One region of the Streptacidiphilus sp. EB129 genome, then DNA from elsewhere that is predicted to be linked to it. Evidence: riboswitches for the same ligand, from Rfam matches in the RefSeq annotation. Region 1 holds a riboswitch; each other region holds the start of a gene.
The links. Region 1 has a riboswitch for S-adenosylmethionine ahead of ABH925_RS27640 (amino acid ABC transporter permease). Riboswitches for the same ligand answer to the same signal wherever they lie in the genome.

Region 1 (4,008 bases):
GCGCGTTCCGCCGTCCGGGCGAGGTGGACGAAGGAGCTGAAATCGATCTGGCTGCCGGCGGCCGGGTCGCTCCAGACGGTGGTGTTGTTGACGCCGGGGAAGTGCGCGGCGAGGTGGATCTGCTTGACGGGTTTGCTCACGGCTGGTGCGGTCCTTCCGGCTCAGGCGAGGGCGCCGGCGGCGCTGGTGGCGTAGCGGTTGGCGGGACGCGGCAGGCCGAGCAGTCCGCGCAGGGTGGTCGCCTCATAGGCGGTGCGGAAGACGCTGCGGCGCTGGAGTTCGGGCACCAGGCGGCGGGTGATCTGCTCCAGGTCGTGGGGGATGGTGCCGGGCCGCAGCCGGAAGCCGGCGAGCCCGGCCTGCTGCCACTCCTGGAGCAGGTCGGCGAGTTCCGCGGGCGTCCCGGTGAAGACGTGGGCGTCGCTGGTGTACGGGCCGCCGGCGCGCTGGTCCAGGCGGGCCCTGCGGTCGGCGGCGGCGCCGGGGTCGCCGTCGAGGAAGACCACCAGGTCGCCGAAGATGTGCACGGTCTCCTCGGTGCGGCCTGCTGCCGCCTGTGCGTCGCGGATCTCGGCGACGATCGAGCGGGCTTCCCCGGTGTCGCGCGGGGTGACGAAGCCGAGGTCGGCCGAGCGGCCGACCAGGCGGTAGGGCTCGCCCCGGTGTGCCAGCGCGGCGACGACGGGCCGGCCCTGCGGCGGTCGCGGCGTGATGGACGGCCCACGCACGCTGAACCTGCTGCCCTCGAAGTCGATGTAGTGCAGCTTGCCGCGGTCGATGAACCGGCCGGTGGCGATGTCGCGGATCTCGGCGTCGTCCTCCCAGCTGTCCCACAGCCGGCGCAGGACCTCGACGTAGTCCTCGGCCTCGGCGAGGAGATCCCGAAGCAGTTCCCGTCCTGCCGGTGAGTCGAGCTCCCCGAGCCGCAGTTGCGGCAGCGGGCGCCGCCCGAAGTGTGCGGTCTCGTCAGCGCGTCCGGACACCTTCACGCGGATCCCGGCGCGGCCGTTGCTCACGAAGTCGAGGGTGGCGATCGCCTTGGAGAGGTGGAACGGCTCGGTGTGCGTGACGACCGCGGTCGGGATCAGCCCGATGTTCCGGGTCAGCGGCGCGATGCGGGCGGCGATCAGCACCGCGTCCAGTCGGCCCCGCACCTGGTCGGTCCGCTCGTCTGGTTCGGTGGGATGGGCGGACTGCAGGCTCAGCGAGTCCTCGACGGTGACCAGGTCCAACAGGCCGCGCTCGGCCTCGGCGACCAGGTCGGCCCAGTACCGGGCGGTGAACAGGGCCTCGGGCCGGGCGTCGTGCTCGCGCCAGGCCGCTGGATGCCAGCCGGATCCGTCGAGGGCGACGGACAGGTGCAGGGCTGAGTGAGGTTCAGGCATGGGGGACCGCTTCCTGTGCGGAGTGCTTCACTGCTGAAAGGGCGCGGGACGCGGCGCCTCGAACGCGGCAGCCGACGCCGAAGGCGGGCTGGGCAGGACGAGCGGGTGCGGCTGCGCGGGTCAGACGGCTGCGAGCGGCGTGGAGGCGCGCCGCGCGAGGGCGTGCGTCGTTACGCCGGACACAGCGCGGTGGTGACGCGCTGCAGATCGATGTGGCGCCGCGACGACCTGGTGGCGACCCGGCACTGGGCCTTGACAGTGACGACCGCGGACCGCTGAGGGGCTCCCCGCACTGTCGTCACCTCCTGTCCCGATCGGCTCGCATCGGTTCGAACTCGCGCTTGCGGCACCGTTTTCGGCTCCGCCGGGTCGTCACCTGGAGCACCCCACCGCGTGGGAGGGTTGCCGGTCAGCAAGCCAGGGCTTGTCGCTGACACTCATGACCTGGCTGCACCGTAACCCGGCACCGGTGTCGACCACAATCCTGTACGGTCGAACGCCGGTCATGCCGAAGGCGTTCCCAGCCTGAAGGCCTGCGGCGCGCCTGCCACCTGGTCTCAACTCCTGGTCGGGTGTTGACACTCCTTGCGGAGCGCACCTACGTTCGTGGATCAGAACGGTCATGAGCGTCAGCGACGAAGCCCTGGCTTGCTGACCGGCAACCCTCCGACGCGGTGGGGTGCTCCAGGTGACGACCGGACCGAATGACGATCGGTAAGCGCGAGGCCCGGTGGGCGGAATGGCGATGGTGACGGCGATGTACGCAGGTCCGGGGATGGCCGCATGGCGGCGCCACGGTCGTGCGGCCGCGTACCTGAGCCGCCACATCGACCTTCTCCGTGTCAGCAGCGCCCTGTGTAGGGCCTCCGGCAGCGCCCGCTGTCGCTGTCAGGGCTGACAGCTTCCTGCAGTACGCACGCCTCCTGCGGCGTGCCACCTCCCCCTTCCACCCGCGACGCGGCGTGCTCCGACACGCCCCGGGTGTGTTCACCGCACTGTGCGACAACCCCCTTGGCGCGAACGCAGTGCACCTTCGCCGGAGTCCATGTATGAATGAGTCTCTCGTTCCTGCCGTGCCGTCAGGTACCACGGATCCGCCCAGGGCGGAGCCGTCCCCGCAGCCCCTCACCGCTGTGCCGGTTGACCCCGGGCGGGCCGACCGTCCGCTGTCGGCACAGCGGGTGATCCCGCTCCGACGCCCGGGGCGCTGGATCACCAGCGCACTCGCCCTGGTCCTGGTCGCCCAGATCACGCACGGACTGGCCACCAATCCCTTCTACCAGTGGGACCGCTTCCAGTACTGGTTCGTGCGCCCGGTGATCACCCACGGCCTGGTCGTCACCCTGGAAGTGACGGCCTACAGCGCCGTGCTCGGGCTGGTGGGCGGCGTGCTGCTGGCGCTCGCCCGGCTCTCCCGCAGCCCCGTGCTACGCGTGACCAGTTGGATCTACATCTGGCTGTTCCGGTCGGTGCCACTGATCGTGGTCCTGCTCTTCCTCTACAACTTCAGCGCGCTGTACCGCACGGTGAGTGTCGGTGTGCCGTTCGGGCCCGCGTTCCTGCACGTCGACGAGTCGAAGCTGGCCACCGACATCGTGGTCGCGGTCGTGGGACTGAGTCTCAACGAGGCCGCCTACGCCGCCGAGGTGGTCCGGGCCGGCATCCTCTCCGTCGACCAGGGCCAGCACGAGGCGTCCGCCGCCCTCGGACTGCCCAGGCACTACCAGTTCGCCCGGATCGTCTTCCCGCAGGCGCTGCGGGCCATCGTTCCCTCCTACGTCAACCAGCTGATCGGCCTGGTGAAGAGCACCTCACTGGTCTTCTACGTCTCACTGCTGGACCTGTTCGGATCCGTCCAGAGCATGGGCAGCACCTATCCCGGCGACATCGTGCCGCTGCTGCTGGTCGCCACCGTCTGGTACGTGATCCTCACCAGCGTGATCTCCGTCGTCCAGTTCTACGTGGAGCGCCACTACTCACGCGGCGCGCTGCGGACCCTTCCACCGACCCCGCTGCAGCGGTTGCGCAGCGGCCTGTCCGCCCTGCGGGCGCGTGTCCAGAGGGAGACGGCGCTATGAGCACTGTGAAGACGGCCCTGTCGGAGCCGGCGACTCCCACGCGGACAGACGTCCGGCCGGCCGCGGTCGAGGTCCGCGACGTGCACAAGTGGTACGGAGCCCACCGGGTCCTCGACGGGATCGACCTGACGGTGCCCGCGGGTGAAGTCACGGTCGTCGTCGGTCCGTCCGGCTCCGGCAAGTCCACGCTGCTCCGCGTGATCAACCACCTGGAGAAGCCCGAGATCGGCCAGGTCAGTCTCAACGGCGAACTGATCGGTGTCCGCCGACACCGTGGGCGGCTGAAGGAACTGAGCGAACGCCAGATCCTGGTTCAGCGCAGCCGGATCGGTTTCGTCTTCCAGAACTTCAACCTCTTCCCGCACCTGACCGTGCTGGACAACGTGGCCGCCGCTCCCGTGGCCACCGGCCTGCTGCGCAAGCCGGAGGCGCAGCAGGTGGCGCGCACCCTGCTCGGCCGGGTGGGGCTGGCCGAGAAGACCGGCGCCTATCCGCGACAGTTGTCCGGCGGACAGCAGCAGCGGGTGGCGATCGCCCGCGCCCTG
Region 2 (4,008 bases), on a different contig from region 1:
GGTGTGCGAGAAGTGGCCGATGCGCAGGTCCGGGCGCAGCGCGCGGAGCAGCCGGGGTGTCAGTGACAGGTGGTAGTCCTGGACCAGCACGGTCGCCCCGGGTGCCGCGGCCGCCGCCAGCGCCTCGGCAAAGGCGGTGTTGTAGGCCTCGTAGGAGGCCCACTCGCGACGGAAGGCGGCGCCGAAGACGGGGCTGGTCGGGGTGTTGTAGATGAGGTGGTGGACGAACCAGAGCGTGGAGTTGGCGATGCCGTTGTAGGCGCGGGCGAAGGTGCCCGGGTCGATGTCCAGCATGCGCACGGACGGGTCGGTGCGGCCCTGCCGGGTCGCGGCGCGGTCCCCTTCGGAGAGCGCGGCGCAGACCCAGACCGAGTCCACCTCCTCGCCGATGGCGGAGAGGCCGGACACCAGCCCGCCGCCGCCTCTGCGCGGGGTCAGCGTGCCGTCGTCCTCGACGGTGTAGGACACCGGTCCGCGGTTGGAGGCGAGCAGAATCCTGGCTTCGCTGGCGTTGGGCATGGTCCCTACCTTGCCTCGGGTGGACATGGTCAAACGTGATGATTCGGCGCAGTGGCGTCGGAAGCAGTGGCTTCGGGAGCGTTGGCGTCTGGTGCGGTGGCTTCGCGCGGAGCGGCATCGGGCGCGTTGAGGTCGGGCGCGTCGGGGTCGGGCGTGGTGAAGCCGGGCGTGGTGAGGTCGAGCAGCGTGACGAGGGGCGGGCGCTCGCTCACCGCGATGTCGGCGGTGGTCGGGGTGAAGCCGTCCGCGGTGCGGGTGAACTGGGTGATCCGGGGCGTGGCCAGTTCCTCGGCCAGGTCGTCGGCGAGCTTCAGCCGGTGGCCGCGGGACAACCGCTCCATCGCCGTGAGCTGGATGGCGGCCGCCATCCGGCCCAGTGCCCGGGCGTCCTGGTGCCGGTGGTGCCGCACGCCGACGTCCACCTGGGCGAGTGCGTCCAGGCCGGCCAGCTCCAGGGCGTCCACCAGCAGTCCGAGCTCCACCCCGTACCCGGTGGGGAAGGGCAGCCGTTCCAGCAGCGAGCGGCGCGCGGCGTACTCGCCGCCGAGCGGCTGGACGAAGCCGGCCAGCAGCGGCCAGTAGAGGTTCAGCAGCGGTCGGGCGACCAGTTCGGTGACCCGTCCGCCGCCGGCCGGGTCGTGCGCGGTCGCGGTCTCCAGCGGCCGGTCGTACATGGCCTTGACGAAGGCCACCCCGGGGTCGGTCAGCAGCGGCCCGACGATGCCGGAGACGAACGCCGAGTCGAACGCCCGCAGGTCGGCGTCGACGAAGCAGACGATGTCGCCGCCGGTGACCAGCAGCGACCGCCAGAGCACCTCGCCCTTCCCGGCCACCGCGGGGAGCCGGGGCAGTATGTCGTCGCGGTGCACCACCCGCGCCCCGGCCGCGGCCGCGGCCTGCCCGGTGCGGTCGCTGGAGCCGGAGTCGACCACCACCAGCTCGTCGACCAGCGGCACGGCCTCCATCAGGTCGCGGCGGATCGCCGTGACGATCTCGCCGACGGTCGCCTCCTCGTCCAGCGCCGGGAGCACCACGCTGACCGTGCTGCCGGTAGCCCGTTTGGCTGCCAGCAGTTCCGGGAGCGAGCGGTCGGCGGCCGCCCAGGAGCGGCGGCGCAGCCAGTCCGCGACCTCGTCAAGCACAGGGCTCCTCATTCTTTGTGGCACCGTCCGTCATGGCGCGTGTCTCGCCTCGCGGACGACCCGTGATCGTGGGCGGGGCTTCGGTTACAGTCTTGGGGACGACCTACCACCGCCGCTCGGCGGGTGTACGGCCATCATCACAAACGCGGCGCGGCAGCGACCGACCGCCATAGAGCTCATCCAGAGGGACTGAGGGAACGGCCCGTTGAAGTCCCGGCAACCCCCCTGCCATCCGCCACTGCGGCGCTGGTCGGGAAGGTGCCAATTCCGTCCTGCGGCGAGACGCGCCGCGGGGAAGATGAGGAGAGAGGGCCTCGCCATCATGGTAGCTGCACCACTGACATCCGACTCGTTCGGCCCCGCCGTCGCCCTGTCCTGCCGCGAGTGCGGCGCGCGGAGCGAACTGGCCCCCGACTTCGCCTGTAGCGAGTGTTTCGGCCCCCTTGAGGTGGCCTACGACCTGCCCACCGGAGACCCCGAGGCGCTGCGCGCCCGGATCGAGGCGGGCCCCACCAACATCTGGCGCTACGCGCCGCTGCTGCCGGTCTCGCCCGACGTGGCCTCCCGGCCCAACCTCAACCCGGGCTGGACCAAGCTGGTCAAGGCCGACAACCTGGCCCGCGAGCTGGGCGTCACCGGCGCCCTCTACGTCAAGGACGACTCCGGCAACCCGACGCACTCCTTCAAGGACCGCGTGGTCGCCATCGCCGTCGAGGCCGCCCGCACCTTCGGCTTCACCACCCTGTCCTGCTCGTCGACCGGCAACCTGGCCGGCGCGGTCGGTGCCGCCGCCGCCCGAACCGGGCTGCGCTCCTGCGTCTTCATCCCGCACGACCTGGAGCAGGGCAAGATCGTGATGGCCGCCGTGTACGGCGGCGAGCTGGTCGGCATCGAGGGCAACTACGACGACGTGAACCGCTTCTGCTCGGAGCTGATCGGCGACCCGGCCGGCGAGGGCTGGGGCTTCGTCAACGTCAACCTCCGCCCGTACTACGGCGAGGGCTCCAAGACGCTGGCGTACGAGATCTGCGAGCAGCTCGGCTGGCGGCTGCCGGACCAGCTGGTCATCCCGATCGCCTCGGGCTCCCAGCTGACGAAGATCGACAAGGGTCTCAAGGAGCTGATCGCCCTCGGGCTGGTCGAGGACAGGCCCTACAAGATCTTCGGCGCCCAGGCCGAGGGCTGCTCCCCGGTCTCGGTGGCCTTCAAGGCCGGCCACGACGTGATCCGCCCGCAGAAGCCGAACACCATCGCCAAGTCGCTGGCCATCGGCAACCCGGCGGACGGCCCCTACGTGCTGGACATCTGCCGCCGCACCGGGGGCGCGGTGGAGGACGTCACCGACGAGCAGGTGGTGGACGCGATCAAGCTGCTGGCGCGCACCGAGGGCATCTTCGCCGAGACGGCGGGCGGGGTGACCGTGGGCGTGCTGCAGAAGCTGATCAAGAACGGTCTGCTCGACCCGGCCGCCGAGACCGTCGTCCTCAACACCGGCGACGGCCTGAAGACCCTGGACGCGGTGGAGCCGACCACCGGCCTTTCCGCCACCATCCGCCCCACCCTGGTCTCGTTCCGAGAGGCCGGCCTCGCCTGAGCAGGCGAAGCGAGGGAACCGACTCGCCTGAGCGGGCGAAGCAGAGGAGTACCAGCATGAGCGTTTCCGTCAGAATCCCCACCATCCTCCGCACCTACACCGGCGGGGCCGCCGAGGTCGCGGCCGAGGGCGCCACCCTCGCGGCCGTGATCGCCGATCTGGAGGCGAACCACACCGGTATCAGCGGCCGGATCCTGGACGACGCCGGCAAGCTGCGCCGCTTCGTCAACGTGTACGTGAACGACGACGACGTGCGTTTCGCGGAGGGTCTGGAGACGGCCGTTCCGGACGGCGCGAGCGTCTCGGTGATCCCGGCCGTGGCCGGCGGCTGCTGACGCAGAGTAATTCCCAGAACAACTCGGAACCGGGCCGCCCGCTATTCGCGGGTATCCCGGTTCCGTTGTTTTCCATGCGTACACCGGCGGCACGTGCCCTGTGCACGGATCTCCACCCGCGGAGGGGTACAGTTGCTTCCGGTTACCGGTGGTCCGCCCTTGCGGGTACGTCACGTACGGCACTTCCGGCCAATCCCTTCGCTCACGCCACGTGTACCACCTGGCCGTCCACCCTGCCCGGCAGCGGCCGGGCGTCCCGGTGACTGAGACGGCATGCGGCGCGGAGGCGCTCTGGCTGCACAGGAATTCCTGGATCGATTTGTCGGTCAGGTCCGCTATGTCCGGACCGAATTGCCGTGCTATGCGGGTATTCGCCCGCTAATGCCCCTTGTGGCTCCGTAAGAATTCCCTCCCTTAT
Region 3 (4,008 bases), on a different contig from region 1:
ATCCAGTGGATGTCGGTGGACGCGGTCTCGGCGGCGGTGCCGGGGGTGGCCTACGTGGCCCATCTCATCGGGTTCGTCGGCGGCTTCCTCTTCGCCTGGCTGCTCTACTGCCGACGGCGCGGATACGCTGACCGCAGTATCCCCGCCGCGCTCCCAGGAGACCCCCCGTGATCACCGCGATCGTGCTCATCAAGACCAGTGTCGACCAGATCCCCGAGATCGCCGAGACGATCGCGGCCATCGACGGCGTCACCGAGGTCTACTCCGTGACCGGCACCTACGACCTGGTCGCCCTGGTCCGGGTGCGTGCCCACGACGACCTGGCCGACGTGATCCCCGGCCAGGTCAACAAGGTTCCCGGAGTCCAGCAGACGGAGACCCACGTGGCCTTCCGCAGCTACTCCAAGCACGACCTCGACGCCGCCTTCGCCCTCGGCCTCGACGAGTAGCCCCACGAGGAGGCCGCGCCGCAGCAGGCCGGAGCGGTCAGCGCCGGGTGTCCGGGACGCAGCGGCCGCCCTCGGTTCGGTACGCCCACCGCGCGCCGTCGCTGACCAGCTCCCGGACCGCCGCGACAAAGCGGTCCACGTGCTCGTCCGGCGTGCCGGCGCCGAAGCTGACCCGGATCGCGTTCAGGCTCTGCTCCCCCGGCAGCGACGCCTCCGGCGCCCCGCACTCGGACGGCGCGGCCTCCTCCCCGCCCAGCAGCGTGCGCACCAGCGGGTGCGCGCAGAACAGTCCGTCGCGCACGCCGATGCCGTACTCGGCCGACAGCGCCGCGGAGAAGTGCGAGCTGTTCCAGCCCTGCACCACGAAGGAGATCACGCCCACCCGGGGGTGCTCCTCGCCGAACAGCGTCAGCACCCGCACCTCGGGGACCTCGGCGAGCCCGGCCCGGAGCCGGGCGATCAGCTGCTGCTCGCGCGCCACCAGCCGGTCGAAGCCCGCCTCGGTCAGCGCGCGACAGGCCGAGGCGACGGCGTAGGCGCCGATCACGTTCGGCGATCCGGCCTCGTGCCGGGACGGGCCCCGGTGCCACTCCACGGCGACCGAACCGTCCGCCTCCCTGGCGACGGTACGGCTGGCGCCGCCGCCGGCCAGGTAGGGCTCGGCCGCGTCCAGCCAGTCGGCGCGCCCGGCCAGCACGCCCGCACCGAACGGGGCGTAGAGCTTGTGCCCGGAGAAGGCGACCCAGTCGACGTCGAGTTCGCGCACCGAGACCGGGTGGTGCGGGGCCAGCTGCGCGGCGTCCAGGACGATCCGCGCGCCGTGCCGGTGGGCCACCTCGGCCAGCTCGCGGACCGGCCAGATCTCCCCGGTGACGTTGGACGCTCCGGTCACGCACACCAGCTTGGTCCGCGCCGCACTCCCCGCCAGCGCCTCGTCCAGCGCGGCCACGGCCTGCCCGGGCGAGCGCGGGGCGCGCAGGTAGCCGACGGTCAGGCCCGGCTTGCGCCAGGGCAGCAGCGAGGCGTGGTGCTCGGTCTCGAAGGCGAAGACCTCGGTGCCGGCCGGCAGCGCGCCGGCCAGCAGGTTCAGCGAGTCGGTGGTGGCCCGGGTGAAGACCAGCTGGTCGTCCTCGCGCAGGTCGAGGAAGTCGGCGACGGTCGCCCGGCTCTGCTCGAACAGGTCGGTGGACAGCTGCGACAGGTAGCCGGCGCCGCGGTGCACGCTGCCGTAGTACGGCGCGTAGGCGGCGACGTCGTCCCAGACCCGCTGCAGCGCCGGGGCGCTGGCGGCGTAGTCCAGCGCGGCGTAGCCGACCTTCTCGCCGCCGACCAGGGGAACCTCGACGTCACGGCCGAGCACGGCGAGCGGCTCACAGACAGACAGAGCGTTCGGGTAGGCAGACACAACCCCTCCAGGACATCCAGTGGATCCCTGGGAGTGCACCGGTGGCGCTGCCACTGCGGTGCTGCTCTCTACGGGGGGATCCGCGCTTGCCGTGCGACGGGTTCGCCGCAGGGCCTGGTCGTCACCCGGAAGCACCCCGCCACGGAAGGAGGGTTGCCGGACAGCAAGCCGGGGCCTGAACGCTGTCACTCGTGACCTGGTGAGAACTATGCCAGAGGTCCAGCCCGTGGGCGAGCACAGGTCCGCCATGCGAGACGCCGGAGCACGGGACAGCAGAGCACAGGACGCCGGAGCACGGGACGTCGCGGTACCGCGACGTCCCGTGGACCTGACGGCGTGATCCGCCTACCGGTGTGTGGCCTCGGCCCAGCGGGCCAGCGTCGCCTCGGCCGCGCCGGAGTCGATGGACTCCGCGGTGCGCTTCATCGCCGCAGCGATCTGCTCCACCAGCGGCTCGTCCGTCTGGTCCAGGGCGACCAGCGCCGACGCCGAGTTGAGCAGCACCGCGTCCCGGACCGGGCCGGTCTCGCCGGCGAACACCCGTCGGGCCACCGCCGCGTTGTAGCTGGAGTCCGCCCCGCGCAGGGCCTCGATGCCGACGCAGGTGATGCCGACCTCGCGCGGGTCGAAGCTGCTCTGGCGCACCTGGCCGTCCCGGACCTGCCAGACCGTGGAGGTGCCGGTGATGGTGAGCTCGTCCAGCCCGTCGTCGCCCCGGAAGACCAGGGCGGACGCGCCGCGCCGGGCCAGCACGCCGGCGATCAGCCCGGCCATCCGGCGGTCGAAGCAGCCCACCGCGTTGGCGCCGACCCGGGCCGGGTTGGTCAGCGGGCCGAGCAGGTTGAAGAAGGTCGGGATGCCCAGATCGCTCCGCGCCGGGCCGGCGTGCCGCATCGCCGGGTGGAACACCGGGGCCGGGCAGTAGGAGATGCCCGCCTCGACGGCCACCTCGGCGACCCGCTGCGGGGTCAGCTTCAGGTTGACGCCGAGCTTCTCCAGCACGTCGGTGGCCCCGCTCGCGGAGGAGGCGGCCCGGTTGCCGTGCTTGACCACCAGCGCCCCGGCGCCGGCCGCGACCACGGCCGACATGGTGGAGATGTTGACGGTCTTGGCCCGGTCGCCGCCGGTGCCGACGATGTCCACGGCCCGTTCCGGCACCTCGATCACCGTGGCGTGCGCGTACATCGACTGGACCAGGCCGGTGATCTCCTCGACCGTCTCGCCCTTGGCCCGCATCGCCACCATGAAGGCGGCCACCTGGGCGGTGCTCGCCTCCCCGGTCATGATCCGGTCCATCGCCCAGGCGGTGTCCGCCGCCGTCAGGTCGGTACCCGAGATCAGCGCCGTGAGGACGTCCGGCCAGGACCGCGCCTGCACGGGGTCGCCGCCACCGTTCGCAGGGTTCACGTCTTTGATCGACGCTGCAGCCATGGCCGTAGCCTCTCCGTGGAGTATTCACTGAAGGAGAGGCCAGCCTAGCGACCGGGGGCGCCGCCCATGGGCAAGATCTCAGCCCACGAGATGCTGCTTTCCGGTGCGCAGCAGCGCCGTGGCGGTCTCGGCCAGCGCGGCGGGGTCGACCGGGGCGGCGATGGCGGCGTCGGCGCGGCTCCAGGCGGCGAGCCAGGAGTCCTGCGGGCGGCCGATCAGCACCAGCACCGGGGGGCAGCCGTAGATCTCGTCCTTGAGCTGGCGGCACAGGCCCATCCCGCCGACCGGGGTCGCCTCGCCGTCGAGGACCAGCAGGTCCAGCCGCTTGGCGCCCTTGGCATGAGCGTCGAGGGCCTTGATCACGGCCGGGGCGGTCGCGCACTCCAGGTACTGGAGCTCGGCCAGGTCCTCGGCGGGCCGGCGCCCGAGCGCCAGCCGGACCTGCTCGCGCGTGTTCCGGTCGTCGCTGTAGACAAGTACGTTGAGTGCCATCGTCCGCTATCCCCCTGGGGTGTGATCGGGACCACTTTCGGCGTCTGCGCGGATGCTACTCCGGCCGGAGATCCCAGGACAGCACGCAGTACGGGCCGTCTCGGGGTCCCGGGGCGGCGTGCGACGCCCCCCGGCAGCCGTCCGGCGGTTCCAGATTCACCATTTCGGGCGACCCCACGGCCCGTCGCGCACCGTCCCCCGGGGCACCGGACCCCGCCGTTCGGACTACCT

Region 2: another riboswitch for S-adenosylmethionine. It lies ahead of thrC (threonine synthase); the one in region 1 lies ahead of ABH925_RS27640 (amino acid ABC transporter permease).
Region 3: another riboswitch for S-adenosylmethionine. It lies ahead of ABH925_RS24310 (aminotransferase class V-fold PLP-dependent enzyme); the one in region 1 lies ahead of ABH925_RS27640 (amino acid ABC transporter permease).

The regions. Positions count from the first base shown of each region.
Region 1 covers NZ_JBGCCS010000028.1:13,794-17,801, reverse strand. Annotated here, with positions in the region: gene ABH925_RS27655 (NtaA/DmoA family FMN-dependent monooxygenase) at 1-140, opposite strand, end outside; gene ABH925_RS27650 (LLM class flavin-dependent oxidoreductase) at 162-1,385, opposite strand; gene ABH925_RS27645 (putative leader peptide) at 1,556-1,678, opposite strand; SAM riboswitch class IV at 1,718-1,830, opposite strand; SAM riboswitch class IV at 2,004-2,112, shown strand; gene ABH925_RS27640 (amino acid ABC transporter permease) at 2,435-3,463, shown strand; gene ABH925_RS27635 (amino acid ABC transporter ATP-binding protein) at 3,460-4,008, shown strand, end outside.
Region 2 covers NZ_JBGCCS010000023.1:2,800-6,807, forward strand. Annotated here, with positions in the region: gene ABH925_RS25185 (trehalose-6-phosphate synthase) at 1-519, opposite strand, end outside; gene ABH925_RS25190 (glucosyl-3-phosphoglycerate synthase) at 549-1,661, opposite strand; SAM riboswitch class I at 1,835-1,966, shown strand; gene thrC (threonine synthase) at 1,960-3,255, shown strand; gene ABH925_RS25200 (MoaD/ThiS family protein) at 3,312-3,590, shown strand.
Region 3 covers NZ_JBGCCS010000021.1:79,358-83,365, reverse strand. Annotated here, with positions in the region: gene ABH925_RS24320 (rhomboid family intramembrane serine protease) at 1-171, shown strand, start outside; gene ABH925_RS24315 (Lrp/AsnC family transcriptional regulator) at 168-449, shown strand; gene ABH925_RS24310 (aminotransferase class V-fold PLP-dependent enzyme) at 487-1,854, opposite strand; SAM riboswitch class IV at 1,932-2,051, opposite strand; gene trpD (anthranilate phosphoribosyltransferase) at 2,200-3,285, opposite strand; gene ABH925_RS24300 (hypothetical protein) at 3,364-3,777, opposite strand.